DNA from 3 places in the Staphylococcus dromedarii genome. Region 2 is predicted to be linked to each of the others. Evidence: predicted binding sites of a transcription regulator. Region 2 holds the regulator's gene; each other region holds the start of a gene.
The links. The regulator CtsR, encoded in region 2, represses protease genes until heat stress. The targets are predictions, from matches to a motif close to ATGGTCAATAAAGGTCAAACA.

Region 1 (11,373 bases), 240 kb from region 2:
TGCGCGTTCAAGTAAATCTTTCGCAAAGTCGATTCTATCAGCCTCTAATAATGAAAGACCAATTTCTTTACCTTGTGCTTTTAAGAATGTGTAAGCCATACCGCCACCGATAAGCACTTTGTCTGCGATATTAAGTAAGTTTTCAATCACGCCAATTTTGTCAGATACTTTGGCACCACCCAAAATCGCAACTACTGGTTTGTCTGGATTTTCAACAACGCCACCAATGAATTTGATTTCTTTTTCCATTAAGAAACCAGCAACTGTTTCAAGGTGTGTTGAAATCCCTACGTTAGATGCATGTTCACGGTGTGCTGTACCGAATGCATCGTTCACAAAAACATCACCTAAAGATGCCCAGTATTTACCAAGTTCAGGATCATTTTTAGATTCTTTTTTACCGTCAACATCTTCAAAACGCGTATTTTCAAACATTAATACGTCGCCTTCATTTAATTCTTGAATCGCTGCTTCTAATTTTTCGCCGCGTGTTTCAGGGATAAAAGTCACTTCTTTATCTAACTTTTCTGATAAGCGTTTTGCTACAGGTGCTAGTGATAACTTTTCTTTGTCACTTTCTTCTTTTACTTTACCTAAGTGAGAGAATACAACGACTTTCCCACCTTGCTCAAGAATATATTGCAACGTAGGCAATGCTTGAACGATACGGTTGTCGTTTGTAATTTCGCCATCTTTCATAGGTACGTTAAAGTCTGCGCGCACAAGTACTACTTTACCTTTTAAGGCTACATCAGTTACATCTTTCTTTGCCATGTTTAAAATCCTCCTCAAAACAATTGTTTATTTCAGTTTAAACCAAATCTTGCTTTTTATTAAGAATTTTATTACTTACTTTCCTTTTAAAATAGGCGGAGAAGCGTTTGTGCTCCCCCGCCTAGTATCAAACTACATTTCTGTTAGAAGCACGTATCGTCATTACGTCCTTAACTTATGTTATCGCACGCTTATTTTGCGTGGTCTGCTAAATATTCTAAAGTACGAACTAATTGTGCAGTGTAAGACATTTCGTTATCGTACCATGAAGCAACTTTAACTAATTGACGGTCACCAACTGTCATAACACGAGTTTGTGTAGCATCGAATAATGCACCGAAAGTCATACCTACTACGTCTGATGATACGATTTCGTCTTCAGTGTAACCGAATGATTCGTTTGTAGCGTCTTTCATAGCTTGGTTAACTTCGTCTACAGTTACTTCTTTTTCAAGAACAACTGTTAATTCAGTTAATGAACCTGTTGCAACTGGTACACGTTGTGCGCCACCGTCTAATTTACCAGCGATTTCTGGGATAACAAGACCGATTGCTTTAGCAGCACCTGTTGAGTTAGGGATGATGTTTTCTGCTGCTGCACGAGCACGACGTTTGTCGCCTTTACGGTGTGGTGAGTCTTGAGTATTTTGGTCACCAGTGTATGCGTGAATTGTAGTCATAAGACCTTCAACGATACCGAATGAATCTTGTAAAGTTTTTGCAACTGGTGCTAATGAGTTAGTTGTACATGATGCACCTGAAACAACTGTTTCTGAACCATCTAATAATTCGTGGTTAACGTTATATACGATTGTTTTTAAGTCGCCAGTACCTGGTGCAGAGATTAATACTTTTTTCGCACCTGCTTCGATGTGTGCTTCAGCTTTTTCTTTTGAAGTGAAGAAACCAGTACATTCAAGCACAACGTCTACACCTAAGTCAGCCCATGGTAATTTTGATGGTTCTGGTTCTGAGAATGATTTAACTTCTTTACCGTTTACGCGGAATCCACCATCAATTACTTCTACTTCTTCAGTAAAACGTCCTTGCATTGTATCGTATTTTAATAAGTGTGCAAGCATGTCGTCATCTGTTAAGTCGTTTACTGCTACAACTTCAATGTTTTCAACATCTTGAATTCTTCTAAATGCTAAACGTCCGATTCTACCAAATCCGTTAATTGCTACTTTTACTGCCATGTGAGTGGCCTCCTTAAAATAAATATAATTTTTAATTTTTTAATAAATCATGTGTAATAATTTTTGCCGCTGCCTCATCTATAACAAGTATTGTATTTTTAGGTGCAATTTCTAAATATGCTTTAATTGCATTCCCTTTAGAAGTTCCACCTGCCACAGCAAAAATGTGTTCTTTGGATTGCACTTCTTCTAATTGAAGTCCAATCGTTTTTACTTTGTGGATGATTTCACCATTTTGGTTAAAGTAATAACCAAAGGCTTCACCCACGGCATTATGATGTTGAAGTTTTTCTATGACTTCTGATGATGATTGTCTACGATTTGCCATTTTCAGCGCATCACCAATGCCGTGTACTATGAATTGTGATTGTCTTATTCTATTCAATGTGTTAACGACAGACGGTTCTTGTAATAAGTTTTGATATGTCTGTTCGCTCACTTGATCCGGGACATAAAGCGTTGTATAACTACCGCCAGTACGTTGTGCCATAGTGGAACAAATCGTATTTGCCTGGAAAACAACATTTTCGCCGAGTCCTCCGCGAGCAGGTACAAACAATACACTAAATGGTAATTCTGACATAGCGTTGCTTACCGATGCCATTGTAGAACCACCTGTAACCGATACTATCGCGTCTTCATACAATTGCTTTTCAAGTATCTGTCCTGTAGTACGACCCAACTCAACTTTGACATTTAAATCTGTATCACTGTTACCAGGAATGACATGGACTTCACTAATGTTGTAATGGTCTCGAATGATTTTAGCTAAGTGATGTTCATCAGAATAATGTGTGAAATAATCTTTTAACTGATGCATTACATCAATACCTTCAGAAGTAATTGTCATACCTGTTGGTTTTACCAAGATGAGATCTTGATGTTTCAACAAATCTGTTTCTGATCGCAGTACCCTTTCAGTTAAATTCAAAATTTCACTAAGTGTACGTCGACCGATCGGCTGGTATTTCTGTATTGCTGTCAAAATTGAAAACCGTCGATACATTTTATCTATCAAGTCAGGCACTAGTTTTTGTTGCACTTGAATCATATGTTTCAAGAGTCACGCCTCCTTAATAGTGAACAGGGGGTCATCTTGGAGCCAAGAGAGTGACAATTTAGGTCCCGTTGACTCTAAAAAAATATCTAACCTGCTTTACAAGTACATCATACTATGGATTTTAGAGAAATGCAAGTCAAAACTTATCCCACTTTTAAATTTATCGGGGCGTTTATCGTCCAACCATTTCTTAAATACATCATAGCACACCCCATTACTTAATGTAAAAGTTTTTGTACTTTGATATTAGAAATCTGTAGCTAAATTGTGAACAACCTTTCAAATATGACGATTTCTTACATATATATACTTGTCATCTACAAATTAAGTAGTTGTTTCTTTCTCCTTCCCTAATTTTCATTTATAGTAAATATGAGGTGATTTTATGGCATATAGCAATCAGAAGCCTGAAGTAATTGATCTCGATGACCCACGTTATAAAAGACCAGAGCATTTCGAACATCCACATAAACAACACGATCAACAAAATTATCAAATTTATACACGCTCTTTCGGATGTACACCGATTGGCTGCTTGCCCGGTTGCTTATTTTCAATTCTGATATCCATTTTATTAACTTTATTGCTAAATCTCATATTTTAGTGGTGTAAAAAAGGAATCGCACAATATTCGTGCGATTCCTTTTTCATTTTATTGACCTGTATTATTATTTGAAGGTTGACCCGATTGTGACTGAGGTGCTTGGCGTGTGTTTGTTTGCGGTTGTTGTGTTTGCTGAGTTTGTTGTCTTGGTTGACTTTGCTGCTGTGTTTGTTGCGGTGCCGTTTGCTGTGTCTGATTTTCTGGTTGAGTTGGCTGTGCAGGTTTAGCCTCATTCGATTTGTTTTCTGGCTTTTCTTCTTTTGAATTATCTTCAGGCTTTTCTTTCTCTTCTTGTTCGGCTTCTTTTTTAGGTTTTGTTATTTGCTTTTGATTTTGTTGTTGCACTGCTCTTCTTGCTGCAGCTGCATTCGCTGCATCTCTTTGTTGTTGTTCTATCAGTGCTTGCTCTTCTGCTGCTCTTTGCGCTGCTTCTTGTTCTTCTTTAATTCTTTTTTGTTCGCGTTTCTTCTTCAGTTCTGCTTCGCGTTTTTCTTTTTTCTCTTCTATTTTCTTTTCTTTTAAGCGTTGATCACCTTTTTGTGATTGATCAACAAAAGCAAAGACTGCGAAAACTAAACTTCCTATTAAAAACAAGACAATAATAATACTTAAACATCCTGCAAATTTCTTTTTACCTGAGCCTCTACCATTATCTCTATATCTAGGTCCTTGATTACTTCGTTGTGGTGCTGGCATATCAATTACTCCTTCTCTATACAATCTCCATTTATCTCATAAGCACATAATTATCTCTACAATTAATATAAGACACCTTTATTTGATTATCATACCCTATTACTAGAAAATCAACCTTTCAATATAAATTAATGACAAGTTTATCAAAATAAATGTATAAAACACTTTTTATTACCTAATTAACGTTTTATCTTCTTTAAAACTGTAAATAATAAAACAAAGTGAATTATTAAAATTCTGATTAAAATAAAATAAGACCGGAATGCTGCATCATTCCAGTCTCTACTAAAGGGAGTCAAAATAACCTTCGTTTGTATATTATGGGGTATACTGTTTAATTAAGAGATGTATTAATTTTTTCGAAGGTATCTTTATTATAGCGTACTTTGTGAAAAAATAAACAAATATAATTTGAATATTATATGGCTTTTAAATGTCCAAAACTTGAACATTTAATTAAGAAAGGATGAGACACAATGACGACTTATCTCATTAGTGGTGGTACCGGACTTGTTGGTCAACACCTCACTGAACACCTTCTCAAATCTGAAGAAAATACCATTTATATTTTGACACGTTCAACACATGATTCTAATCACCCACAACTCCACTATATTAATTGGCAAGAACCTGAGTGGCAGCAGCAAGTACCGGCAATTGATGTTGTGATTAATTTAGCAGGTGCCACACTCAATCATTATTGGACAAAGACACATAAGCAATTGATGATGACAAGTCGCATCCAAACGACATATGCATTATTTGATCTTTTTAAGTCTCGCGAACAAGTACCTCGTGTCATCTTTAATGCAAGTGCTATTGGTTATTATCCTCCCTCAAATACAGCAATTTACACAGAAACATTTCAAAGACAACCACACGATTTTCTATCTGAAATCGTTTATCAATGGGAGCGACAAGCAAGACAGTTCGAGCAACTTGGTACCCGGGTTATTTCTGGGCGGTTTGGTATCGTATTATCAGGCAAAGGTGGTGCTTTACCAGTTATGACCTTACCCTATCGTTTATGGATTGGCGGTAAACTCAGCGATGGAAATCAACCTTATTCATGGATACACATTGACGATTTGATTCATGCCATTCTTTTCCTCATTCACCAAGAAAACGCTAAAGGTGCTATTAACTTAACCGCACCTTATCCTGTCACACAACATCATTTTGGTTTAAATATTCAAAAAGTGTTACATCGACCACACTATACGCGTGTACCGAAGTGGGTATTACGGCTTATATTAGGAGAGATGTCCACTTTAATTCTTGAAACACAATATGTAAAACCTCAACGTCTCTTAGAACTTGGCTATCAATTTAAGTATCCAAAGTTAACAGAAGCATTAGAACAACTTCTCATAAAAAAATGATAAATGTATCATATGATTACAAAACTTAAACACCTAACACAATGACTAGAAGATACCCAACTATTCTTCTAGTCATTTTTATATGGAGCTATTTATTCAATTTGTTCCCTCATACTTTTCTGTAACATTACTTCAACTGTTTTTGATAAAATGCTAAATCAAGCCATTGACCAAATTTATAACCAACCTTATTCAACGTTCCTACATGTTCAAAACCACGTCGCTCGTGTAATAATCGACTGCCTTGATTCGATGCATCAATTCCCGCGATAACTGTTTGATATCCATTAGCTTTTAAAATTTCTTCTATTCGTTCAAGCAAATAAGATGCTATCCCCATGCGATGATAATCTGGATGAACATAAACTGAATGTTCGACTGTATACTGATATGCTGGCCAATTTCGAAATGAACCATATGTCGCAAATCCCACGACTTTTTCTTTTTTTACATATACATAGACTGGGATATCAGCCACTTGTTTTGCCTCTAACCATTGTTTACGCTCAGATAATGTCGTTTCATCGTACGTATATACAGCTGTTGTATTTCGAATGGCATGATTGTATATTTCTAAAATTGCTGGCACATCTTCCATAGTTGCTTCTCGTATCATCATATAAGACCTCCTTTTAGCCTCATACATATCATACCAAAATAATGTTCACTTAATGAATCACATTAATTGTCATTTCAAGGCCTTCAGGAGTCGTCACTACACGAGGCTCTAATGCATCACTTACCATATTAAAGCTGACTAACCCATAAGTTTTCTCAGCATCTTGAAGTACTTTTCGAGATTGCCATGCATTGACCGCAATATGATGATGATATGTACCATCCGACATAAAAACGGCACTTGGCAATTGCGCTACTTTTTTTAAGGTAAATTGCTTATAGAATGCTGCCGATGTTTTTACATTATTTGTTTTTAAATGTAAATGACCGATTTTTGCCTCTTTCGGCATCCCATGCCATGCACGATCACCTGCAATTTTTAATAATCGATTAACATCTAGTTCAAGGGTATCCATCACGACTTGATCGCTTTGCCACGACCAAGTATCGGCATCACGGTCGGCATATACTTCGATGCCATTCCCTTCAAGATCTGTAAAATAAATCGCTTGACTGACTAAATGGTCACCACCTGAAACGTGTATTTGATATTGTAATAGGTGACGAAGCAGTCGACCTACATCTGTTTCATCTGGCAATAGAAGCGCAACATGAAATAAACCTGCTTCACTTATTTCTGCATCTCTTCCATTTTCCAATGCTTTTAGAACTAATTGATGACCACTTTCTCCAATATTTAAAATTGCCTGCTCATCTGTCATATGAGATACCTCTAACCCAAGGACCTCTGTATAAAATTGAACTTGTCTTTTTAAATCTTTTACATTTAGCATAATACGCGATACATGTGCTAAATGACGTTGATGAAAATTCATAAACTCACTCTTTCTGTTATATTAAGTATAATTAATATACTTGTAGCGTGGCGAATTGTCATCTATTCTGATTTTAAAACTTCAAAAATTAAAAGGCATATCACATCGAATGCGATACGCCCTTAATATTGTATAGACTATTATGCTTGTTCTGGTACCATCACTTCATCGATTAAACCATATTCTTTAGCTTCTTCAGCTGTTAAGAAGTTGTCACGATCAGTGTCTTTTTGAATTTTTTCAATAGATTGACCAGTACGTTCAGATAAAATTTTATTTAATTTTTCACGTGTTTTTAAGATGTGATTTGCTGCGATTTCAATTTCAGTTGCTTGTCCTTGAGCGCCACCTAATGGTTGGTGAATCATCACTTCTGCGTTAGGAAGTGCAAAACGTTTACCTTTCGCACCTGCAGCAAGTAAGAATGATCCCATTGACGCAGCCATACCGATACAAATTGTTTGTACATCTGGTTTGATGTGTTGGATTGTATCGTAAATTGCGAAACCAGCTGTTACACTACCACCTGGTGAATTAATGTATAAGTAGATATCTTTCTCAGCATCTTGTGCTTGTAAAAATAATAGTTGTGATACAATTGAGTTTGCAACATTATCATCAATTGCTGAGCCTAACATGATAATACGGTCTTTTAAAAGACGTGAATAAATATCATATGCACGTTCTCCACGATTTGTTGTTTCTATTACTGTAGGAATTAAATTCATAAGTTCCTGCCTCCTATGATCTTGATTTATTTGTTTATAGTTTATCGCAAAAGTCAAAAATGGTCAAAACTTAAGCATTCATAAATTTCATGTTATACTATACAAGGTCAAAATCATCGTATTAACTCCTCGTAGTGTAATGGATAACACTTAAGATTCCGGTTCTTACAATGAAGGTTCGATTCCTTCCGAGGAGGTTAAAATAATCGATTTTACAAGCTTTATCAATACTTTGTGACCAACACGATACAAAACCTTGCCTATTAAATGAGGGGGGTTTTAATTTATCTCCAGTTTCTTTTAATACTTATATATTTTTCATTTAACATATAATTACTTTTTAAAAAGTTGATCAATTTCTCTCAACAACTTTAATTTCTCAAATACAAAAGAAATGCTTTAGATTACTTATTGCTTTATGAAATTCTGAACAACATTCTTTATGGTGTTTTATGTAACTAATAGAGTGCTTTAACTAATATTTTTCACTTATTTAAACTTTTCATTAAAATTCCCTTTACTTTTACGCATAATACCTGTATAGTTTAATTTATCGTAATAAAAGCTCGTGTAATTGAATTGTAGTTTATTTTTAAGAATATACTCCTTTTGATGAAAGAATTTTTTTACAGAAATAATAACGTGCAATCATGCACACGGAGGTATTCTTATGTATAACGGTACAGTAAAATGGTTTAACGCAGAAAAAGGTTTTGGTTTCATCGAACGTGAAGAAGGTAACGACGTATTCGTTCACTTCTCAGCTATCGAAGGTGAAGGTTACAAATCTTTAGAAGAAGGTCAACAAGTGGAATTTGATATCGTATCAGGTGACCGTGGTGACCAAGCAGCTAACGTTATCAAACGTTAATTCGTTATCATATCACAAAAAGAGACATTTCATTGAAATGTCTCTTTTTTTATGCCAAGAATAAGATGCTAAGCACTGCAATAATAGGCAATGTTCCCTGTTTGAAGAAAATACTTTTATCACTTGAAATCCCGCCATAAATCGCAACACCAATGATAAAGATTAAGAGCATCAAGCTAATTTCTTTTGGGTTTTCTGAAATAAATGCACCATATAAGAGCATAACACCAATTAAGCCATTATAAACGCCTTGGTTTTTAAGGAGTGTTTGAATATTGTGATCTTCTAACTTTTTCTTACTGATACTAAAAACACGACTTGTTTGATCAGATGTTGGCTTAATCGTTTCTAAGTACATAATGAAAAAGAATTCCAATGACACTAAGACAACGAGTATTGTTGATATGATTGACATACTTTCCCTCCTTTATTCATTTCCTCACTCGAGCTATTTCAACATATATTTTCGATATGTATGATTTTCAAAATATCAAGGATGATTCTCTTACTTTACGCTCGTTACCATCAAAAATACAAATAATTGAACTTGAAAACAGCAATTAATCAGAGTATGTCATATAAGCGTTTAGGAATTGCACAAAATGAGCGCAGCGACAAAACAAGGTTAGGACAAATTTGGGTGGTTGGGTACCATTTCGTTTCCCAGCACACAAATTAGTTTATCCTAACCTTGCATCTAATTGATTATTTAATTCTTCATCAAATCTCAAATTGCTCGCCATTTCGAATTTTATCTGCAAGCTCATTAAGTTTTCTTAGACGATGGTTCACGCCTGATTTAGAAATGGTACCTGTACTCACCATTTCACCAAGTTCTTTTAATGATACATCTTGGTTTTCAATGCGCAATTTTGCGATTTCTCTTAGTCGATCTGGTAAGTTGTCTAATCCGATCTCTTCATCGATTAGCTCAATACTCTTAACTTGTTTCATAGCAGCACTGACTGTTTTATTCAGATTGGCTGTTTCACAGTTAACGAGTCGATTTACAGAGTTTCTCATATCTCTCACAATACGTACATCTTCAAATTTAAGTAATGCTTGGTAGCCACCAATTAAGCTTAAAAATTCTGCAATACGCTCCGCTTCTTTCATATACGTAATCCAGCCTTTTTTACGCTCTAACTTTTTCGCATTCAATCCATACTGGTTCATTAGCTCCGTTAATCCTGCCGAATGACTTTCATATAATGAAAAAATTTCAAGATGGTATGAAGAGGTTTCTGGATTATTCACAGAACCACCCGCTAAAAATGCACCACGCAAATAACTACGTCTCATTTCGTCAGTTGCTACCATCGTTGGATCAATGTCATGCGTAAAGCTACCTTCTTTTAAAATACCTAGCTCATCTAGAATTTCTCTTGCTTTCATCTTAATACGACAAATATAGATATTATTCTTTTTGAGTTTCATTTTTTTACGAACTAGAATTTCTACTTCTACATTAAATACTTTTTTAATTAATGAATAAATGCGTCTCGCCGTTGTTGCATTTTCTGTTTGAATGTTAATTACAAATTGTTGATTAGACAGACTGAGTGCTCCATTCATACGTATCAACGCACTGAGCTCTGCCATGGCATCTTCATTATTTACTTCAACTCTTGTCAATTCATTCTTCATGTCAGATGCAAAGCTCATATGATTGACATCCCTTTCCTTTAACGTCCGTCACCATGTTTGTTCGATTTTAATTGATCAGGATCAAACTCGATGGTGCTAATTTCTCGTAGTGCAATTTCATATATCATTTCTGCAAGAATCTCTGTACGATGTCGAACATGATGATTTTCAGAGATTAAGGCTAAATCTTTCCCTGTTACCAACTGTACACCACGTTCTTTCAGAGATGCTTCACTATAATAAACAGGTTGTGATCCCTTTGCTTCATATTTTTCTAATATTTTATCGTCAAATGTCAATTCATTTGCGATAACGAAGTCTAAAACATTTTGTCCTAATTGTTGATGAATCGCATCAATATGATCTACCACTGAATACTCATCTGTTTCACCAGGTTGTGTCATAATATTAGAAACATACAATTTTTTAGCCTCACTTTCAACAAGTGCTTGGCTGATTCCTCTCACACATAATGTTGAAATGACACTTGTATATAATGAACCCGGACCCAATACAATTAAGTCTGCATCACGCAATGCTTCTACAGCTTCATCCATTGGCTGTGCATCAGCAGGTTCTAAATAGACACGTTTAATTTTTTTATGCTTTTTAGGAATGTTTGACTCACCTGCAACAATTTCTCCATCTTCCATCTCAGCATGTAGCGCCACACTGGATACTGTTGAAGGAATCACACGCCCTTTAATATTTAAAATTTTACTCAGCTCTTTGACAGCATGACCAAAATCTTGGGTAATATTGGTCATCGCTGCGATCAACAAGTTACCAAGTGAATGTCCACTTATCTTATCCTCTTCAAAACGATATTGAAACAGTTGTTCCAATGTCGGCTCGGCATCACTCAAAGCTGCAAGGACATTTCGCACATCACCAGGTGCTGGAATATCCATTTCATGACGGATTTTCCCTGTACTGCCACCATCATCGGCAACAGTTA
Region 2 (11,373 bases):
TAGTTGAACTGACGTTCCGCTAGAGTAGGACGGTGCCAGGTAATTCTTCTAAGAGAGGTCAATATGACTTCTCTTTTTTTGTGTTTTAAAAGCAGAGAAGAAAGGTGAAAGAACATGAAGCATTATTTAAAACATGTCACTTATGTGGATACCAATAAGATTGATATGAATCGTGGTATTCGCCAAGGATTGTTGATGCTCTTGCCACTTTTATATGGTGTGTGCACGCATAACATGTCACTTGCATTACTCGTCTCAATTGGGACATTTGCACATATTTATGTTTTTAAAGGGACCTTTACGTCGCGTATGCGTGCAGTGACTTTTGCGACATGTGGTTTAGTTGTTGCGATGATGTTGGGGACATTCACTGTAAGTTACCCGATTTTATTTGGTATTGGGCTGCTCTTAGTAGCTGTCATTCCGTATTATGTTTTTACCACACTCCATATTCCGGGGCCTTCTTCAACATTCTTTATCATTGCTTATAGTTTATCGAGTGTAATGCCTGAAGATCCTCATGCCTTTTTGTATCGAGGTGCTTTAGTTGGATGTGGTGGCTTGTTAGGGATGATTCTTGTATATGTGGAAAGTAAGTTAAAAGGGGAACAACCTGAACAAGCAGCTGTGCAACAAGATTATATTCAGATTAGACAATTGGTGCATCACTTTAATGACCAAGTCACGTTCAATGATTTAACAAAGACAGCTGTTACGACATTGATTTTGTCATCTGATATTTTGAGTACGACGCGATCGTCTCTACAAAGAAAGTCTGCGTCATATCAACGATTTATTCTCCTTCATTATGTGGCTGAAGGAATCTACTCTGAGTTGCTTGAACTAAATGCTAAAGGGCATCGTCCATTACCACCCATTGTGTTGGAAATGATGGATTATCTGACTTCAAGTATGATTGAAGGTGTTTCACCTGATGAGGCTTGGCGTAAACGGATAGACGTTCCAGAAAAATTTGATGGCTTAGTTCAACTCATTTATAAGATAGACGAGGTTTTACATATGCCAGATGATCAAGTAAAACGTCAGGCACAGGTAAAGTCTCCTCAATATTTGGCAAGACTTCGATACAATTTGACACCAGAATCAATGAATTTTATTGCGACTATGCGATATTCATTGATTGTGGGATGTGCGATTGTGATTGCACTGACTTTTGACTTTGAACGGGCTTATTGGATCCCACTTAGTGCGCACACTGTACTTATTGGAGGTACGACTATTGCCAGTATTGAAAGGGCAGGTGGTCGTTGGATTGGGACGTTGATTGGTATTGTGATTGCGATCGGGCTGCTACTATTTGAGCCGAATTTGATTACTGTCGTGCTGGTAATGTGTATATGCAGTGCATTGACTGAGATGTTGATTGGAGCAAATTATGCTTTGGCAATGATTGCAATTACCGTGCAAGTTATTTTATTAGGAGGTCTAGCACAAGGGCATTTAACGATGATGATTGCGTTACCAAGATTCCTTGATACGACTGTTGGGATTCTTATTGCAGTAATAGGTGTGCTTTTAATTGGACAACGTTTGGCAAGTAAACGTCTACCGGAAATGATGGGAAATGTTGTACGTATTGAAAGTCAAATGTTTCATTATTTATTTTCGGATAATGGATATCCAGTTGAGAGAACGGTACATCGTGATAGCTTACGTCTAAAGTTGCAGTTAGATAATATGGAGACAATGTATCGTCATGCTTATGGAGAGTGGTCTTCTAATCGGAAACGAACGCAATATTATTATCCGGCGATGTTTCTCTTACAACAAATTCATTTTAAGTTACTTCAATGTTTACAATACCCACCTAAAGATCTATTGAATGCGGAGACAATGGGGTCATACTTACTTGTGTTTGAGAACATTGCTAAGCATCTGGAATACGGAATTGTTCAGCAAGAAATGACGACTTTACCAGACTTGAATCATTATGCACAAATACGACGTGCGTTGATGCAGTTACAGGAAATTGCTTTATATGATAAAGGGGATCAACGTAATCCACATTTATTAGAACACTAAGAAAAACCTTCTTACAAGTCATATATCGACTGTGTAAGGAGGTTTTTGTCGTAGCTAGATATGTAATACGATTTTTATTGTAAAGCATGTATGAGTCGTTCGGCATGGTATTGTAGGTCATCATCTTCAATGCCTCCGAAACCTAAGACAAAACGTGGTGTATTTTCCTGGTATTGACAATGATAATCTGATAATGGTTGCAGATTAATATCATATGACTTGAATCGTTGCAGACACTCCTGTTCGCTCAGACCATTTTTGATTGTAATAACAAAATGCATGCCGGTTTGAGCACCATCAATTTCAATAAGTGACGGGAACTGTGTTAAATAATTGATAAGGATATCACGCTTTTGACGATAAATTCGACGCATACGGTTAAGGTGACGCTCAAATTGATTACTTTCCATAAATTGACTAACAATGTATTGTGTATGACGCGGAACGGTGCCACCTTCGATATTCTCTGTTCTTTGGTATTGTGTTGCTAAATGAATGGGTAAGACAGCATAAGCAATACGAATACTTGGTGCAATGGATTTTGAGAAAGTACTCACATATATGACACGTTCTCCATTATCTAAACTTTGGAGTGCTGGAATGGGCTTTCCTTCATAGCGAAATTCTGAATCGTAGTCATCTTCAATAATATAACGGTTAGGATGCTGGTTTGCCCATTTAAGTAATTTAATTCGATTTTGTAAGCTCATGGTCACACCTGTAGGAAACTGATGACTAGGTGTAATATAAATAATATTGTTTTGACACTGTTCAATATCACGCATTTGAATACCGTCTGTTTGTACAGGGATAAAGCTATATGGGATATGTTTCCGATTGAGTAATTGTGGTACTTGCGGGTAAATCGGATCTTCCAACATAAATGCGTGCTGCTCAGGCAATAAATCTGTAATGATAGACAGCAATTGTTCTGTTGATGATGCAATGATCACTTGTTCAGGTGTAGATTGTACGCCACGACTGTGAAAGAGATAGTGACTGATTTGTTGTCTCAATGCAAATTCTCCTTGAGGATTCCCAGATTCTACTAAGTTGTCCTGAAGTGTATCAAACGCTTCTTTAGCAAACTTACGAAATTGTTTAAATGGAAAATGCGCTTTATCAATCGCACCTAACTGAAAATTGTAACGTGATTGTGAGGAAGTTTTGGGCATTGAAATAGTCTTTGATTCGATATCGTTTTGAGATGTAGTCAATGGCAATGTATCAATATCACTCACAAAGTAACCCGAACGTTGTTTACTATAGATATAGCCTTCATCAATTAATTGTGCATAGGCATTTTCAATCGTTGTTTGACTAATTGATAGATAGTCACCTAATAAACGCTTTGATGGTAATTTTTCATCTTCTTGTAGTTGTCCGTTAATGATGCTACTGCGAATATTTTCATATAATTGCATATAAATGGGTTGGTTTTGTGACTTATCGATATGAAACATGAGCATTTCCATAGAACTTCTCCAATCTGACCTCTTTATTTTTTATTAATTTGATACTTTAACCAGTTCAGTTAATAGTATAAGCTACATCTAAACAACTATAAAGGGGGAAATTTTTTATGACAAAGCAAGTAGGATCAGAACGTGTTAAACGTGGGATGGCAGAAATGCAAAAGGGTGGCGTCATTATGGACGTTGTCAATGCTGAGCAAGCAAAAATTGCAGAGGCTGCAGGTGCAGTTGCTGTCATGGCACTTGAGCGCGTGCCATCAGATATTCGTGCAGCAGGTGGTGTTGCGCGTGCATGTAACCCGAAAATTGTAGAAGAAGTAATGAATGCTGTATCAATTCCAGTCATGGCGAAGTGTCGTATTGGTCATATTACAGAAGCACGTGTATTAGAAGCAATGGGTGTCGACTACATAGATGAATCAGAAGTATTAACGCCAGCGGATGAAGTTTTCCATTTGAAGAAGAGCGACTATACGGTACCATTCGTATGTGGCTGTCGTAATTTAGGTGAAGCTGCACGTCGTATTGGCGAAGGTGCGGCAATGTTACGTACAAAAGGTGAGCCAGGTACAGGTAACATTGTGGAAGCAGTACGCCATATGCGTCAGGTGAACCAAGAAGTAGCGCGTATTACTGTGATGAGTGATGATGAGTTGATGACAGAAGCGAAAAATATTGGTGCACCTTACCATATCCTTCAAGATATTAAAAAGCATGGTCGCTTACCAGTTGTTAACTTTGCGGCAGGTGGTGTTGCAACGCCACAAGATGCGGCATTGATGATGGAACTTGGTGCGGATGGTGTGTTTGTTGGTTCAGGTATTTTTAAATCAGAGGATCCAGAAACATTTGCTAAGGCGATTGTACAAGCAACAACACATTACCAAGATTATGAATTAATTGGTCGTCTTGCGAAAGATTTAGGTGCGGCAATGAAAGGCTTGGATATCAATCAACTTTCATTAGAAGAACGCATGCAAGAGCGTGGTTGGTAAGATGAGAATTGGTGTATTAGCATTACAAGGGGCTGTTCGTGAGCATATGCGACAAATTGAAGCATGTGGTCACGAGGCGGTCGCTGTGAAGACTGTCGCACAGTTAGAGACGTTAGATGGTTTGGTGATACCAGGTGGTGAGTCTACAACGTTACGTCGTCTGATGACGTTATATGGTTTCAGAGAGGCATTGCGTGAATCTTCACTACCGATGTATGGTACTTGTGCAGGACTCATCGTGCTTGCAGATGATATTGAAGGCGAAGAAGGGTACTTGAAAAAGTTGAATATTACGGTTGAACGTAATTCATTTGGTCGCCAAGTAGATAGCTTTGAAGCGATGTTAGATATTGAAGGGATTGAACAACCAGTAGAAGGTGTTTTTATCCGTGCGCCACATATCCAATCTGTACGTGAGGGTGTTGCTGTACTTGGTACCATTGATGACAAAATCATTGCGGTACAACAGGGACGTTACTTAGGTGTGTCATTCCATCCAGAATTAACAGAAGATATATCGATGATGCGTTACTTTATTGAAAAAGTAGTCTCATTATAATTGAAAAAGTAAAGTTTAAAGCAGGACGTTATCAATGATTGATAAATACTGTTTTAGAAACCGTATCTTTCCATAAGAAAAAGCCATTCGAGTTCGATAATGAACTTGAATGGCTTTTGTCATATTTAAATAAAGAATCCTGCGATTGTTGCAGAGATGAATGATACAAGTGTTGCACCGAATAAAAGTTTTAATCCGAAGCGGGCAACAACGTCACCTTTTTCATCGTTTAATGATTTGATAGCACCTGAGATGATACCGATTGAGCTGAAGTTGGCAAATGATACTAAGAAGACAGATACAACACCAACAGCGCGTTCTGATAAGCCTTGTACTTTAGCAAGTTCTGTCATTGCAACGAACTCATTTGATAATAATTTTGTTGCCATAATTGAACCAGCGTCAACAGCATCGCTCCAAGGAATCCCTGTTAAGAATGCAAGTGGTGCGAAGATGAATCCGATTAATGTTTGGAAGTTCCAATCTAATGAACCGCCTGAAACCATTGCGATAATACCGCCTACGATACCATTTAATAATGAGATCAATGCGATATAACCAATTAACATAGCACCTACGATTACAGCAACTTTGAAACCATCTAAAATGTATTCCCCTAACATTTCAAAGAATGATTGTTTTTTTTCTTCAGTATCGATTAATAACTTATCATTCTCTTCATCTACTTTATATGGATTGATAATAGATGCGATGATGAAACCGCCGAATAAGTTTAAGACAACGGCTGTTACTACATATTCCGGTTTAATCATTGTGAAGTATGCCCCAACGATTGACGCAGAAACTGTTGACATAGCTGATGCTGTTAATGTGTATAAACGGTGTTTTGGAATGAATGGCAGTTGTTTTTTCAATGAAATGAATACTTCAGATTGTCCCAAGATAGCTGAAGCAACTGCGTTATAAGACTCTAAACGTCCCATTCCGTTTACTTTTGAGATTAAGAAACCAAGTACATTAATGATGACTGGTAAAATTTTTAAGTATTGTAAAATACCGATTAATGCTGAAATGAATACGATCGGTAATAAAACGTTAATGAAGAAAGTTGATTCGCCTTCGTTCATTAAACCACCGAATACAAAGTTAATCCCTTCTGCTGCTTGTTTAAGCAAGTATCCAAATCCGGCAGCGACACCACCGACAATTTTAATCCCAATGCTCGTTTTGAGTAAGAAAAAGGCTAAAACGACTTGGATAGCAAGCATAAGACCAATGTATTGCCAGCGAACATTCTTTCTGTCTGAACTTGCAACTAGCGCAAGGGCTAAGAAAACAAGGATGCCGACAATCCCAATAATAATATGCATGTATTACACCTCTAATTCAAATTTATTATTTTTTTCACTAACTCTATAATACAACATAAATGTAAGCATTAACATGACAAAATTAAGAAATAAAAAACATATTGTTTGAAAAAGGTCAAAGTTGGTCATATAATATAGTCAAAGATGGTCAAAAGGGGTGATATGATGCACAATATGTCAGATATTATAGAGCAATACATTAAGCAATTGTTTGAAGAGGCACAGGCGGATGTTGTGGAAATACAACGTGCGAATATTGCCGAACGTTTTGATTGCGTACCATCTCAGCTCAATTATGTAATAAAGACAAGATTTACGAATGAACACGGTTATGAAATAGAAAGTAAACGTGGTGGCGGTGGTTATATTCGTATCACTAAGATTGAAACGAAAGATCACGCCAACTACATTAAACACTTGATGTCACTGATTGGTACATCGTTATCGCAACAGCAAGCTTACTATATTATAGATGGCTTGTTAGAGAATGACTTAATTTCAGAGCGTGAAGCGAAAATGATTGCAGCAGTGATTGATCGTGAAACATTGAAATTAGATGTGGCTGCACGTGATATTATTCGTGCCAATATCATGAAACGATTGTTACCAGTGATTAATTATTATTAAAGGTGAGAAGGTGATGCGTCATGTATCGTCATGAAGAAGAGCAACAATTGAAAAAAGCAAATTCACATAAAGAAACGGACATTCATCTGTCTCAAGATCATTCACATGGACATTCAGATGCACAGTGGCATGAAGGTGATGATGTAGAAGGTACATTTGTCATTCAGCAAATCTTACAACATCTTGCAGCAAAACACGGTATTAATGTAGATCAAATGATGTATCGTGAAGAAAAGCGCTGTCCAACTTGTCAGATGACATTAAAGGATATCGCACACGTTGGTAAGTTTGGATGCAGAGATTGTTATGACACATTTCGTGATGATGTGGCTGATATTGTACGCCGTGTACAAGGGGGTCACTTGGAGCATTCGGGTAAGTATCCGAAGTCATCACATAACAAACGTTTATTAAGACGTCAAATTGAAGAAAAGCGTGCCCACTTAGAAAAACTCGTTGCACAACAAGCTTTTGAAGAAGCGGCTGTTGTCCGTGACGAAATCCAAGCATTAGAAGAAACGAAACAAAGCGAGGTGTTGAGACAAGATGACGAATGAATATGATGCACCGTTGCAAAATGAACAACAGGAAGTTCTTCAACCAGTCGTTATGTCTTCACGCATTCGCTTAGCACGTAACCTTGAAAATTACGTTCATCCTTTGATGTTTCCTAATGAAGATGAAGGACATCGTGTCGTGAATGAGGTACAAGATGCACTCACAGATTTAAAAGTGAAACGATTATCTGATATGGATCAACAAAGTGCCTATAAGCTTGTAGCAAAGCATTTGATCAGTCCAGAACTCACAAAACAGCCCGCTGCGGCAGTTTTGTTGAATGACGATGAAACAGTGAGTGTCATGGTTAATGAGGAAGACCATGTACGCATCCAAGTAATGGGCAATGACTTAGCACTAGATGACCTGTATCAACGTGCATCAGATATTGATGATCAGCTAGACGCAGAGGTTGATATTAGCTATGATGAGACGCTTGGCTATTTGACAACTTGCCCAACAAATATTGGAACAGGTATGCGTGCTAGTGTGATGTTACACCTTCCTGCCTTATCCATTATGAAACGCATGAACCGTATTGCCCAATCCATCAACCGTTTTGGCTTTACGATTCGTGGTATTTATGGTGAGGGGTCACAAGTGTATGGTCATGTGTACCAAGTGTCGAATCAGCTCACACTTGGTAAGTCAGAAGAAGAGATTATTGAGGCATTAACAGAGTTGGTGTCACAAATTATTAATGAAGAATTAGAAGAACGCCAACGCTTGTTAGCACACAAGGAGAATGAGACGCTAGATCGCATTTACCGTTCTCTCGGTATTTTAAAATATGCTCGCCGTATTTCTGTAGAAGAGGCGTCTTATCGTTTGAGCGATATTAAGCTAGGTATTGATCTCGGTGTGTTAGATATGCCGGAATTTGATTTTAATGCAATGATGATTGCGATACAATCACCATTTTTAATAGATGAGGAAACAGCGCATCCAATCGAAGCAAAACGCGCATATATTTTAAGACAGTATTTATAAAATTGGAGGTTAACTTATGTTATTTGGTAGATTAACAGAACGTGCACAACGTGTATTAGCACATGCACAAGAAGAAGCAATTCGATTCAATCATTCGAATATTGGAACAGAACATTTATTATTAGGTTTAATGAAGGAACCAGAAGGCATTGCAGCAAAAGTATTAGAAAGCTTTGATATTACTGAAGAAAAAGTAGTCAATGAAGTTGAAAAATTGATTGGTCACGGACAAGAACACATCGGTACATTGCACTATACACCACGTGCAAAAAAAGTCATTGAACTATCAATGGATGAAGCACGTAAACTTCAACACAACTTTGTTGGAACAGAACACATCTTACTTGGATTAATTCGTGAAAATGAAGGTGTCGCAGCACGTGTATTTGCGAACTTAGATTTAAATATTACAAAAGCACGCGCACAAGTTGTTAAAGCACTTGGTAGCCCAGAAATGGCATCAAATAATGGTCAAGTTTCTAAATCAGACAATACACCAACATTAGATAGTTTAGCACGTGACTTAACAGTGATTGCTAAAGATGGCACATTAGATCCTGTTGTGGGGCGTAGCAAAGAAATTACACGTGTGATTGAAGTATTAAGTCGTCGTACGAAAAATAACCCAGTATTAATTGGTGAACCAGGTGTTGGTAAAACAGCGATTGCAGAAGGATTAGCACAAGCAATTGTTAACAACGAAGTACCTGAAACATTAAAAGGTAAACGCGTCATGTCATTAGATATGGGGACAGTGGTAGCAGGTACAAAATACCGTGGTGAATTTGAAGAACGCTTGAAAAAAGTAATGGAAGAAATTCATCAAGCGGGCAATGTCATTCTCTTTATCGATGAATTACACACATTGATTGGTGCAGGTGGTGCAGAAGGTGCAATCGATGCATCAAACATTTTAAAACCAGCTTTAGCACGTGGAGAAATCCAATGCATTGGTGCAACAACATTAGATGAATACCGTAAGCATATCGAAAAAGATGCAGCGCTTGAGCGTCGTTTCCAACCTGTACAAGTAGACGAACCAAGTGTTGAAGATACCATTTCAATCTTAAAAGGATTAAGAGATCGTTATGAAGCGCATCACAGCATTAACATTTCTGATGAAGCAATCGAAGCAGCAGCGAAGTTAAGTGACCGTTATGTTCAAGACCGTTTCTTACCAGACAAAGCGATTGACTTAATCGATGAAGCAAGTTCAAAAGTACGCTTAAGACATCATACAACACCAACGAACTTAAAAGATCTTGAGCAACAAATTGAACAAGTGAAAAATGAAAAAGATGCGGCAGTTCATGCGCAAGAATTTGAAAATGCAGCTAACTTACGTGATAAACAAACAAAATTAGAATCACAATATGAAGCGGCAAAAAATGAATGGAAAAATAATCAAGGTGAGCAGCATACAAAACTTGTAGCGGATGATATTTCAGAAGTAATCGCAGGTTGGACAGGCATTCCGTTAACACGATTGAATGAAACGGAATCTGATCGTTTACTCAACCTTGAAGAAACATTACATGAGCGTGTCATTGGTCAAAAAGATGCCGTGACTTCAATTTCTAAAGCGGTACGTCGTGCACGTGCAGGACTTAAAGATCCAAAACGTCCAATCGGTAGCTTTATCTTCTTAGGACCAACAGGTGTTGGTAAAACTGAACTCGCACGTGCTCTTGCTGAATCTATGTTCGGTGAAGAAGATGCGATGATTCGTGTTGATATGAGTGAATACATGGAGAAACATGCTGTGAGTCGTTTAGTCGGAGCACCTCCTGGATATGTAGGTCATGATGACGGAGGTCAATTGACAGAAAAAGTACGTCGCAAACCTTACTCAGTTATTTTATTTGATGAAATTGAAAAAGCACATCCAGATATTTTCAACGTATTATTACAAGTACTAGATGATGGTCATTTAACAGATACAAAAGGTCGCCGTGTTGATTTTAGAAACACAGTGATTATCATGACTTCTAACGTTGGGGCACAAGAATTACAAGATCAACGTTTTGCAGGTTTTGGTGGCAAATCAGAAGGCAGCGACTATGAAACAATTCGAAATACAATGATGAAGAGTCTTAAAAATGCCTTCCGTCCAGAGTTCTTAAACCGTGTAGATGATATTATCGTCTTCCACAAATTGGATAAAGACGAATTAAAAGAAATCGTTACAAAAATGGTAAATCAATTAACAAAACGCTTATCTGAACAAAATATTCATGTAAGTGTGACAGAAGCAGCAAAAGAAAAAATTGCAGCTGAAGGTTATGACCCGGAATATGGTGCACGTCCACTCGTTCGTGCAATCCAAAAAACAGTAGAAGACAACTTAAGTGAATTAATTCTTGAAGGAAAAGAATTAGATGGTAAATTGGTAACAGTTGATTACGATGGTGAAACATTCCAATACAATGTAACAGAACGTGAATCAGCAGAGCCAACAGCATAATATATGTTTAAAGATTGAGATGGCGGAACCTTTTAATATAGAGGTTTCGTGCTCAATCTTTTTTTTGTTTAAATGTATGATAGTGTCGCCGTTGTCAAGTAACGGTCACCAGTATAAAATAGATGAGGAGATAAAAGAGATGGAGGTGTTATCGGTATGGCGAAAAAGAAAGTAACCTTTGAATGTACAGCGTGTGGTTATCAATCTCCCAAGTGGATGGGTAAGTGCCCAAATTGTGGCGCATGGAATAGTATGGAAGAGACGATTGAACAGAAGACAACGAGTGCGAAACATGGTGTACGCTCTGAATCAACAGCAAAAGTTCAAAAAT
Region 3 (11,373 bases), 360 kb from region 2:
GGTGCTGGTACCCCAATACCGATAAAGCTCAAGAATGCCTCGAAGAAGATGGCATTTGGTACTGTAAACATTGATGTTACGATAATTGCACCTAATGTATTCGGTAAGATATGTTTAAAAATTAATTTTAAGTCTGATGTTCCGAGTGTGCGTGATGCTAATACGAATTCTTGGTTTTTCAATTTTAAGAATTCTCCACGAACAACACGGCTCATGCCGATCCATCCTGTGATGGTCATCGCTAAAATAATTGTCCAAATCGATGGTTCGAAAATTAATACGAAGAGGATCACGACAATCAATGTCGGAATAGATGAAATAATTTCGATAATACGCTGCATCACGTCATCTACACGACCACCGAAATATCCGGAAATCGCTCCGTATATGACACCGATAAAGATATCAAGAACAGCTGCGACAAAACCGATGAATAATGATACTTGCGCACCTTTCCAAGTACGCGTCCAAAGGTCACGACCTAATTGGTCTGTCCCAAACCAGAAGTTTTCTTTTACTTTTGCATTCTCATATGCATTTCCTTCTACACCTGAACCGTCAAATGGAAGAAATGGTACTTTATCAAGAACAGCAACTTTGGGTGGTAAATTACGACGTTCTACATCTTGTTCTGCATAACCATGACTATTCAATAAAGGTCCAATCAAAGCTAATAGTAAGATAATTAATAGCCCAATCATTCCGACAACTGCAAGCTTGTTGTGTGTCAATTGTGTCCATGCATCTTGCCAAAACGTACGTCCTTCACGTTGTAATGCCTGTTGATCAAGGTCTGGTGTGCCTGTACGTACGAAATCTTCATGCATCACACCTGTTGTTTGAGCCATTGTTGCACCTGATGGATCATCTTTTGGTAAATGATGTAAATCTTTCGTCATTATTTTTTACCCCCTTGTACACGAATACGTGGATCGATTAATCCGTAAAGTACATCGACAAGGAAAATTGAAACGATAAACAATGTACTGAACAATAACGTAATCGCCATAATTACAGAAAAGTCATTCGTTGTGATCGAACGAACGAATTGATCCCCTAGTCCGGGTACCCCGAATATATTTTCAATCGTTAATGTACCTGTTAAAATGCTCGCTAACATCGGAACTAGGATTGTGACAACTGGAATCAATGCATTTCTGAGTGCATGTTTAAATAAGACTGCGTATGTTGAATTCCCCTTTGCTCGCGCCAATAATATGTAATCTGAACTCAACACTTCTATCATTTCTGCTCGAATATAACGTGCGACTGTTGCAAGAACAACCGCTGATAATGCAAGTGAAGGTAAGACAGCTGTTGATATACCTTCCCAACCTGCAACCGGGAACCATTGTAACTTAACTGCGAAAAGATATTGAAGTAACACAGCAAGTACGAATGATGGTACCGAAATTGCGATAACCGAGATGAGTGTCGCTAAATAATCGACCCAGGTGTTTTGCCTTGTTGCTGCTATTACTCCCAATACAACACCTAATACGACACCGATTGCCATCGCTATCAGACCCATTTGGAGTGATGGAATTAACCTTGGTTGAATCAATTCCCATACAGGTTGTCCATCATATTGGAACGAATTCCCAAAATCCCCTTTCACAACATTTGCCATATAATTCGCATATTGCACAGGTAGTGGATCATTCAGCCCATATTTTTCATTCAGGACTATTTTTTGCTCTTCACTCAACTTCTCATCATTGAATGGTGAACCTGGCATTAATTTCATTAGGAAAAAGGTAATTGAAATGATAATCACTAATGAAATCACCATATACAGCAAGCGCTTAAGTGTATATTTAAGCATATGTATTTCCCCCTTTGTTCAATTAACATTCCCTTCAAAATTTTCAGAAATATTAATGTAATTATAGTCTCCTATATTTTTATATTCAAGATGTTTTTTTAATATACATATTGTTAATAATTAAGAACGTTATTATAGCAACATTTCTAAAGATTAATTTTTAACATAAAACTTTTGAATTGTTGATGATTACAAAAACTTAGATTACAATATTTTATTATTAGCTTAATATTTATAAGAAGGAGGATATTAATGAAGCGATTTAATATTAATACTTTAATATACATATTGATGACCCCAGCCATTACTTTTCTCATTTGGTTAACTGGTACACATACATGGGTCCACTTTATCAATACATTCTTTACATTATCTATCATCACTCTCATTTTGCTTTTCATGTTACTACTAGTCCAAGAAGGGATTTTTGATGTAACAAGTTATGGTTTTAGAAAGTTTCGCTATCAACTTATGCGTAAGAAACATCGTGAAATGTACGAGGAAGATGAGTTTTACAACCCCAAATCACCAAAACGTGAATATTATGTGGTTCAACCCTGGATTAAACCCGCACTACTTGTGAATACAGTGTATTTAATTCTTTCTTTTATTTTGGCATTTACGTTAGGTTAAGCCATTCTATAATAACAATAAAAATAAGCGCGCACTTTCATAAACTTTTAATTAGTGTATGAAAATACGCGCTTTTTCTATTTAATTATTGTTCAAATTTTTTAAAGACTAGTACTGCGTTATGTCCACCAAAACCTAAACTATTACTCATTGCGTGGGTAATATCATGATCTACTGCCTCATTCGGCGTGATATCTAAATCAATTTCTGGGTCCATTGCATTAGCATGAATGGTTGGTGCAATTTTCCCGTCTCGAATTGAGAGTACAGAGAAGATGGCTTCAATCCCGCCAGTCGCACCTAATAGATGACCTGTCATTGATTTGGTAGAACTGATTTTTAATTGCTTAGCTGCATCACCAAATGTTGTTTTAATCGCTTTGATTTCGAATAAATCGCCAATTGGTGTACTTGTACCATGTGCATTTAAATATTGTACTCGATCCGGTGTGATGTCTGCATCATCGAGTGCCATTTTCATCGCACGGGCACCACCTTCACCGTCTGGTCCTGGCGCTGTAATATGATGTGCATCACCCGTTGATCCATAGCCAACAACTTCAGCATAAATTTTTGCACCACGTGCTTGTGCAGACTCTAATGATTCTAATACAACAATGCCTGCACCTTCACTCATAATAAAACCATCGCGTCCCTCTTGGAATGGACGGCATGCTGTTTCGGGATCATTGTTTGTTGAGAGTGCACGACTTGCACTGAATCCTGCAATAGACATATTTGTAATTGGTGCTTCTGTACCACCTGCGATCATTGCGTCCGCATCGCCACGCTCGATAAATTTAAATGCTTCTCCAATTGAGTTTGTTGCTGTTGCACAAGCCGTTACGGTAGAACCATTTGGCCCTTTTGCACCAAGATCTATCGATACTTGTCCAGTTGCCATATCTGGAATTAACATAGGTACGAAGAATGGGCTTACACGTCTCGGTCCACGCTTTTTCAATTGCTCATATGATTCTTCAAATGTCTCCATACCACCAATACCTGAACCAATCCAAACACCTATACGATCAGCATTTGATTCATCGATTTTCAATTGAGCATCTGCAACTGCTTGACGTGCTGCTACAACTGCGTATTGTGTAAAGCGTGACATTTTGCGTGCTTCCTTTTTTGGAATATGATCTTCAATGTTAAAATCTTTTAGTTCCCCACCGATATGAACTTGAAATGGCTCCGTATCAATACGTGTAATCTTATCAATACCATTCACACCATTTAATGCATTTTGCCACATCGTTGGCACATCATTGCCAATAGGTGATAATGCTCCTAATCCTGTCACTACGACACGTTGTTTCTTTGTCATTGTGTTGCCTCCTCTATTATTTTCCCCAGCGAATCACGATAGAACCCCACGTAAGGCCGCCACCAAAACCTACTAATACTAATATATCATCATCTTTAATACGGCCATTTTCTAATTCTTGACCAATGCTTAGCGGGATGGATGCAGCAGAGGTATTCCCATATTTATCTACGGATACGCTCATTTTTTCTTTTGATAAACCTAATCGTTCGCGTGCTGACTCCATAATACGGATATTCGCTTGGTGTGGAATAAACATATCGACATCATCTGCAGTCAGTTCAGCCTTTTCTACGACACGTGCTGAGGAATCTCCCATCACACGTACAGCAAACTTAAAGACTTCTCGACCATTCATGCGAATTAAGTCTGTTTCTTGTTCTTGGTATAAGTATTTGCCACCGATACCATCTGAACCCAATTCATAGCTTAGGATACCACGGTTACCAGACACTTCACCAATAATAGCAGCCCCTGCACCATCACCAAATAAAATAGCTGTACCACGATCATTTAAGTCTGTAATTTTAGATAGCTTTTCTGCGCCTACAACTAAAATATTTTTATAATCTCCTGATAGTATAAACGCTCTTGCAGTCACAATGCTATACATAAATCCTGTACACGCAGCAAGTTGGTCCATAGATGCTACTTTGGACAATCCTAAACGTTCTTGTAACTTATTTGCAACTGTTGGAAAACGATGATCACCTGTTGATGTTGCAACAATAACCATGTCCACATCTTCCGGTTTTATACCTGCATCTTCTATTGCTCTCACGCTCGCTTCATATGCGAGGTCTGATGTATCTTGTTCTTTATTTGCCCAGCGACGTTCTTTTATGCCTGTCATTTGTGAAATCCATTCATCTGATGTATCCAGATATGCTTCAAAATAATGATTATCAACAACATTCTCTGGAACATAAGCGCCAAATCCTTTAATTCCTACATTCATGGTTTGAACACCTTCTTTTATTTTTTTAATACCAGGTATTAATTTAACACAAGGTACTAAAAAATAAAAGCAATAAACTTGCCCCTACTATACAATTAAACAAAAGAGCTTTATAATAGCACTATCAGCAAAAATGGAGGCGTGTACATAATGAAATATGTCATTACGTTTATCTGGGCTGTTGTATTATTCGAGATGGTGAACTTCGTATTAAATAGCTTAGGCGGTGGCGGACCACTTAACGTAGTCACACCTATCGCGCTAGCTGCTTTTGTTTTTGTCATTATCTTAATTTTAGATACAGCTGGATCAACACCAAACAACCATTCAACTGAATCACATTAACAGTAAAAGCCATTGCGTTTATGATATTGACACAATGGCTTTTTTTAATAAATTATTTAACTGCACCTTGTTTCAACTGTTGTGTTTCTGGGTCAAAGTAAGTAATGGATGATTGACGTAATTCAGATTTTTGCTCAGCGCTGATGCTGTAGTCGTTGTTGTATAAAGTGGCTTCCCAGCTACCGTACATTGGATTCGGGAAGATGATATATCTGCTACCAAAATCATCTTCATGTTGTTTTACGAATGTTTCACGTCCTTCAGGTGTCGCTGCTTTCGGCTCATCAAAATCTAACAAGTTGTCACCGAATAATTGTACAAGGCGATATTCTGTTTTAATGCGATCACGGCGTTCTGTTTTGCCATGTTCCCCTTCTTTTTTAAGCAATACATGTGCTTCATCAGCTTGTGGTAAACCTTGTTGTTTTAAGTTTTTAATCGTTGCTTGAAGGTCTTCTTCATGAGAACGATCTGAGACATAAAAAATTTCTACATCGTGCTCATCTGCATATTTCAAGAAATCTTTTGCCCCATAAACAGGTTTTGCTTGTGCTGATTGTACCCATTCATGCCAACCATCAGGGAATGATGCACCTTGCAACGTATTATATGCTTGGTATGGTGAGTTATCTAATACTGTTTCATCAATATCTAAAGCAATAGCCAGCTTTTTCCCACCTTTATGCTTTTTGATGTGTTCATCTAGTGCTTCTTTCGCTGAATTGTAACCTTGTGCATATAGTGCCTTAGCTTCAGCAGAATTTTGATACCAAGCCACGCCCATCATATTTTGTGAAGCTAATTGTGCTGTTGCATCTTCCTCAGTCATTTGCTGCTGTTGTACGGCGACATCACTTCCAGCTTGTGCATCATGTGGTACAGATGTTGTCACAAGACCTAACGCCAAAAGTACCGCTGAAGTTTTTGTCCATTGATTCATCTACATCACCCTTATATGTATATTTTGGATTGAGTCAAAATATTATTTTAGAACATCACTGATAAGTTATTGTTCTGATAAAAATATATTTATATTCAACCCTGCTTGTTATTATAACATAACGAGTTTAATAAAAATTTATATACTAGAATAAGAATAAAGTTCGTAAACATTCGATTTCATATCATCAATTCAAACATTATGTATAAATTAAAATAATAACTCATTTCTTAAACAATACTATTCTCACTTACAAACACTGCTCAAGTTTAATGATTTCATGACAGTAAAAAGGCGCACACGATATTCGCATACGCCCTTTTGACTGTTATTCTTTTTCTAATGGTTTATTGATATCAAAGTGAATGGCACTATCTTGTAAATAACCGTGTACATGCGTACCCTCTTGCAAGTTATCTTTAATGATTAAGCGCGCCAATGGTGTTTCTACATGACGTTGGACAAATCGTTTTAATGGACGTGCACCATACTCTGGTTCATATGCTGTTTCACCCATCCATTTTTTCGCCTCATCAGTTAAATCTAATGTAATACGTTGATCCATTAATCGCATATTTAAGTTTGTTAAGATTTTATCAACGATCATTTGCATATCATCTACTGATAACGGACGGAATAATACAATATCATCCATACGGTTTAAGATTTCCGGTTTGAAGTAAGCATTTAAACTTTGCATCACTGCTTTTTCTGTTTCTTCAGTGATTGCACCTTCATTTTTAACATTTTCTAATAAAATTTGTGAACCGATATTACTTGTCATAATGATAATGGTATTTTTAAAGTCTACACTACGGCCTTTAGAATCTGTTAAACGTCCTTCATCTAAAATTTGTAATAAGACATTAAAGACATCTGTATGTGCTTTTTCTACTTCATCCAATAAGATGACTGAGTAAGGATTACGTCTAACCGCTTCTGTCAATTGTCCTCCTTCATCATGTCCTACATAACCTGGAGGCGCACCGATTAAACGAGAGACAGCGTGTTTTTCCATATATTCACTCATATCAATACGAATCATATGTTTTTCAGAATCAAACAATGTCGATGCGAGTGATTTTGCAAGTTCTGTTTTACCGACACCTGTAGGCCCTAAGAATAAGAATGAACCGATTGGACGACTTGGATCTTTAATACCTGCTCTGGCACGTACAACCGCATCTGATACTAGATCAACCGCACGATCTTGACCTACAACACGTTGATGAAGAATATCCGATAAGTTCAACAGTTTTTCTCGTTCTGTTTCTACTAATTTTGATACTGGAATACCTGTCCATTGACTAACAATTTCTCCAATTTCCTCATCTGTTACGACTTCTCGAATGATACGGTCGCTATCTTCACCTTGTGTTTCTTGGAAAGCTGCTTCTAATTCTTTTAGCTCTTTTTCCAATTGTGGGATTTTACCATGTTGTAATACAGCTGCTGTTTCAAGGTCATAGTTATTTTCCGCATCTTCTAATGCTTTACGGCTTTCATCCAACTCTGCACGTTTTTCTTGGACTTTCGCAATTTTTTCTTTTTCTTGCTCAACGCGTGCTTGTAGTTGGGCTTGTTTTTCTTTTTCTTCCGCTAATTCTTCTTGAAGTTCTTGCAGACGTACACGACTTGCTTCATCAGATTCTTTTTTCAATGCATTTTCTTCAATTTCTAATTGCATCACACGACGATTAGCTTGGTCCAGTTCTGTTGGGTTTGATCCCATTTCTGTGCGAATCGTAGCAGAAGCTTGGTCTACAAGGTCAATCGCTTTATCTGGTAAAAAGCGATCTGTAATGTAGCGATCTGATAATTCCGCTGCTGCGACTAACGCACGGTCTTGAATGCGTACACCATGGTGCACTTCATAACGTTCTTTTAAACCACGTAAAATTGAAATAGTGTCGTCAATATTTGGCTCTTTTACATTTACTTTTTGGAAACGACGTTCTAATGCTGAATCTTTCTCGATGTATTCACGATATTCATTCAAAGTTGTTGCCCCAATGCAATGCAATTCACCACGTGCAAGCATTGGTTTTAACATATTTCCGGCATCCATTGCACCATCTGTTTTTCCTGCACCAACAAGCATATGAATTTCATCAATGAATAGTAAGATACGACCATCTGAATCTTTCACTTCTTTTAAGACTGCTTTGAGTCGTTCTTCAAATTCACCACGATACTTAGCCCCTGCTACTAAGGCGCTTAAATCGAGTTCGAAAACTGTTTTATCAAGTAAAGAATCCGGTACATCTTTTTTCACGATACGTTGTGCAAGGCCTTCTACAATCGCTGTTTTACCAACACCTGGTTCACCGATTAAGACAGGGTTGTTTTTGGTTTTACGGCTTAAAATACGAATTGTGTTACGAATTTCTTCGTCACGACCAATAACCGGATCCATGTTGCCCTTACGTACTTCTTCTACTAAATCACGTCCATATTTTGGTAATGCTTCATAGTTCACTTCAGGATTTTGTGTTGTCACATGGTTTCCCCCTCTGACTTTTTTTATAATTTCTTTAATCACTTGTTCTTTATATTCAACGAACGATGCGGTTGTTTCGTCTACTTCCATCGCAGCTAACAACATGTGTTCCATAGAGATGAATTGATCATCATATGCTTTCATATGTTGTTCTGCTTTATTAAATAATGTATTTGTCTTTGGCGATAAATATTGTCCGTACTGAACATTATCGCCGGTTACTTTAGGATATTGTGTTAATTTTTTATCGTATGCTTTGGCAAGTGCCTCTGTATCTATTTCTGCACGTTCTAAAATTGTTTTGTATAAACTCTCATCTGCTTCAAGAACTGCTTTCAGTACAGCTTCTGTTTCAATATTTGTTAATTGATAAGTTTGTGTTGATTCAATCGCTTTTTGTAAAGCATTTTGTATAGAATGCGTCATCTGATTAATATCCAAAATACGTCACTCCTTTATTTCAAAATAGGTCAATTTGACTTTGACTTTCTTTGACCTTAATTTAATTATACGCTCGCCTTTTCTAAAAATCAACAAAAAAGGATAGAAAACACAAGAGAATTTCAACTGTGTTTCTATCCTAATCTTGATTTATTTCTGATGCTTTTTCATCGATTTAATAATTTCATCAATCAATGCGTTGACACCATCCGCTTCTAAATGAATACCATCTGGCGCAAAGTATTCTGTGTGTCCTTGTGATCTTGCATGCCAATCAACAAGATGCACATTGTCACGCTTTTGTGCCGCTTGCTTAAACAAGTCATTGACGTGCGCTTGATAGTCACGCGGAACACTCGTATTGACTAAATAGACTTGTGATTTCCCTAAAAGATCCAGCAATGTATCTAATTGCTCTTCAGTAAAATCACCATTCGTTCCGAGCTGTAATACGACCATATCATCCTTGTCTTTATAATCCGGGTAGTCTTCCCTCACAAGTGGAATTGCTTGAACAAGCTGACGTCCAATCAAACCATTAATACTCGCGTGTGGTACCTGTTCTTTGAATGTATCACCGATGTCTACCATGACAGAATCACCGATTAAAAGTGGTTTCCAGTTTGCATATTGTGACGCTTGACCTTTCACTTCTAATCCCGCAACTTTCATATCGCCCAAAGGTATCGGTACAGTGATATATTTTTCAATATCATCTGTATTAATGGCTGTGGTATGTGTTTTTTCTTTAGCCAATCCATTGAAGGCACCTAATAAAATCAACAACGATGGTACAAGTAATATAATCGCTAGCCATGCGCGCTTCACATTTAATACTCGCCATTGCTTCAAGTGTTTAAAGTCAAATATCTTAAAGCCAGAATGACGGAATGGTGTTTCTATATATCGATATGAGAATTCAGCCATTAAGAACATGAATATCGCCTCAATTACATAGACCCACAATGGAATTTGTCCCTGTACAAAATGATGGTGGATTAAAACAATAATCGGATAATGCCATAGATATAGGCTATAGGAACGTGATCCAATATATAGAAATAATGGATTCCCCAATAATTTTGAAAATCCGCCACCAGGTAACACAGCACTTGCGATAATAAAAAGTGTTAAGACACTAATAAGCGCAAAGCCGCCATAATACAAGCCACCCTGTGATTCATTAACAAATCGGAAACATAAAAATAAACCAACTAACGCAACAGCCCCGATGCCATCAATAATAAAACGTGACTGACTGGCCGTTTGCAGACGTAACTTAAATGCAGGCCATACAAAAGCCAATATCACACCTAACAACATCGTTTGTAGACGTGTATCCGTCCCGAAATAAACACGTGCCACATTCCCTTGTGGCTCATACAAAATTCCCATTGCCACAATAGATATCACTATAAAAAATAAAATAGTATATAACATAGGCTTAAGACGCTTAACAAAATGCAGCAAACCAAGTAAAACAATTGGAAAGAATAAGTAGAATTGTTCTTCAATAGCCAGTGACCATAGATGCTTTAGTGGTGCGACTTCAAATTGTGCAAAGTAATCAACATCTTGAAAAATGTACCACCAGTTACTTACATAAAATAGCGCAGCAAATGCATCACCACGAACAGATTTAATTTCAGATGGTACGGTTAATAATGTTAGAATCAACACGGACATAATTAAAAAAATCACGGCTGGCAAAAGACGTTTCAATCGTCTGATCCAGAATGACACCAGATCAATACGTTGTGTATTATGATATTCGGTTAATAATAAACTTGTGATAAGGTAGCCAGAAATAACAAAAAACGTATCCACACCTAAGAAACCACCTGGTAACCATTGCGGATTAAAGTGATAAATAATGACGGCAAGAACAGCAATGGCACGTAAACCATCAAGACCAGGCATATAACGTGTTTTAAGTTGCTTTTGAGGCGTTTTAGTAAAATTCCACATGTTTATCATTCTTTCTTCTTATAAATTTTCAAGTTTAATTTATGTTTAAAAAGTCGTGATCATCATCTTGAGTAGTATGTACATTACATATCATACTTTATAATTCCCACGATATCACTATAAAATTTCTTAAAAAAAGAACTGAACCTTTTATCTAAGTTCAGTTCTTCGTCATGATTGCTATATTGTATTTAATGATATATCAATGATTAGCTAACGCCTAATGCAATTTTAGCGTAACGTGACATCATATCTTTGTTCCATGGTGGATTCCATACGATGTTTACTTCAGTTTCTTTAATCTCTGGTAGTTCGCCTAATGCTGTTTTTACTTGATCCACAATTTGTGGTCCCATTGGGCATCCGATTGATGTTAATGTCATTTCAACTGTACATAAACCATCATCATTTAAGTCAACTTTATAAACAAGGC

Region 1: clpP (ATP-dependent Clp endopeptidase proteolytic subunit ClpP) is a predicted target of CtsR. The motif match lies at 7,947-7,967, and genes of this name have one in related genera.
Region 3: clpB (ATP-dependent chaperone ClpB) is a predicted target of CtsR. The motif match lies at 9,010-9,030, and genes of this name have one in related genera.

Annotation. Positions count from the first base shown of each region.
Region 1 covers NZ_CP094718.1:486,916-498,288, reverse strand. Annotated here, with positions in the region: gene MUA88_RS02415 (phosphoglycerate kinase) at 1-774, opposite strand, end outside; gene gap (type I glyceraldehyde-3-phosphate dehydrogenase) at 966-1,973, opposite strand; gene MUA88_RS02405 (sugar-binding transcriptional regulator) at 2,005-3,033, opposite strand; gene MUA88_RS02400 (hypothetical protein) at 3,686-4,333, opposite strand; gene MUA88_RS02395 (TIGR01777 family oxidoreductase) at 4,810-5,715, shown strand; gene MUA88_RS02390 (GNAT family N-acetyltransferase) at 5,843-6,331, opposite strand; gene MUA88_RS02385 (VOC family protein) at 6,384-7,169, opposite strand; gene clpP (ATP-dependent Clp endopeptidase proteolytic subunit ClpP) at 7,310-7,927, opposite strand; gene MUA88_RS02375 (cold-shock protein) at 8,568-8,768, shown strand; gene MUA88_RS02370 (DUF1304 domain-containing protein) at 8,818-9,183, opposite strand; gene whiA (DNA-binding protein WhiA) at 9,489-10,433, opposite strand; gene MUA88_RS02360 (gluconeogenesis morphogenetic factor MgfK) at 10,454-11,373, opposite strand, start outside.
Region 2 covers NZ_CP094718.1:243,767-255,139, forward strand. Annotated here, with positions in the region: rRNA gene rrf (5S ribosomal RNA) at 1-41, shown strand, start outside; gene MUA88_RS01135 (FUSC family protein) at 115-2,043, shown strand; gene pdxR (MocR-like pyridoxine biosynthesis transcription factor PdxR) at 2,118-3,518, opposite strand; gene pdxS (pyridoxal 5'-phosphate synthase lyase subunit PdxS) at 3,626-4,513, shown strand; gene pdxT (pyridoxal 5'-phosphate synthase glutaminase subunit PdxT) at 4,515-5,072, shown strand; gene MUA88_RS01155 (NupC/NupG family nucleoside CNT transporter) at 5,198-6,403, opposite strand; gene MUA88_RS01160 (CtsR family transcriptional regulator) at 6,569-7,030, shown strand; gene MUA88_RS01165 (UvrB/UvrC motif-containing protein) at 7,051-7,587, shown strand; gene MUA88_RS01170 (protein arginine kinase) at 7,577-8,578, shown strand; gene MUA88_RS01175 (ATP-dependent Clp protease ATP-binding subunit) at 8,595-11,042, shown strand; gene radA (DNA repair protein RadA) at 11,199-11,373, shown strand, end outside.
Region 3 covers NZ_CP094718.1:602,856-614,228, reverse strand. Annotated here, with positions in the region: gene opp3C (oligopeptide ABC transporter permease) at 1-899, opposite strand, end outside; gene opp3b (oligopeptide ABC transporter permease) at 899-1,825, opposite strand; gene MUA88_RS03030 (DUF3899 domain-containing protein) at 2,078-2,458, shown strand; gene fabF (beta-ketoacyl-ACP synthase II) at 2,544-3,788, opposite strand; gene MUA88_RS03020 (beta-ketoacyl-ACP synthase III) at 3,805-4,746, opposite strand; gene MUA88_RS03015 (DUF2929 family protein) at 4,897-5,091, shown strand; gene MUA88_RS03010 (5'-nucleotidase, lipoprotein e(P4) family) at 5,144-6,031, opposite strand; gene clpB (ATP-dependent chaperone ClpB) at 6,360-8,972, opposite strand; gene MUA88_RS03000 (acyltransferase family protein) at 9,123-10,940, opposite strand; gene MUA88_RS02995 (metal-sulfur cluster assembly factor) at 11,150-11,373, opposite strand, start outside.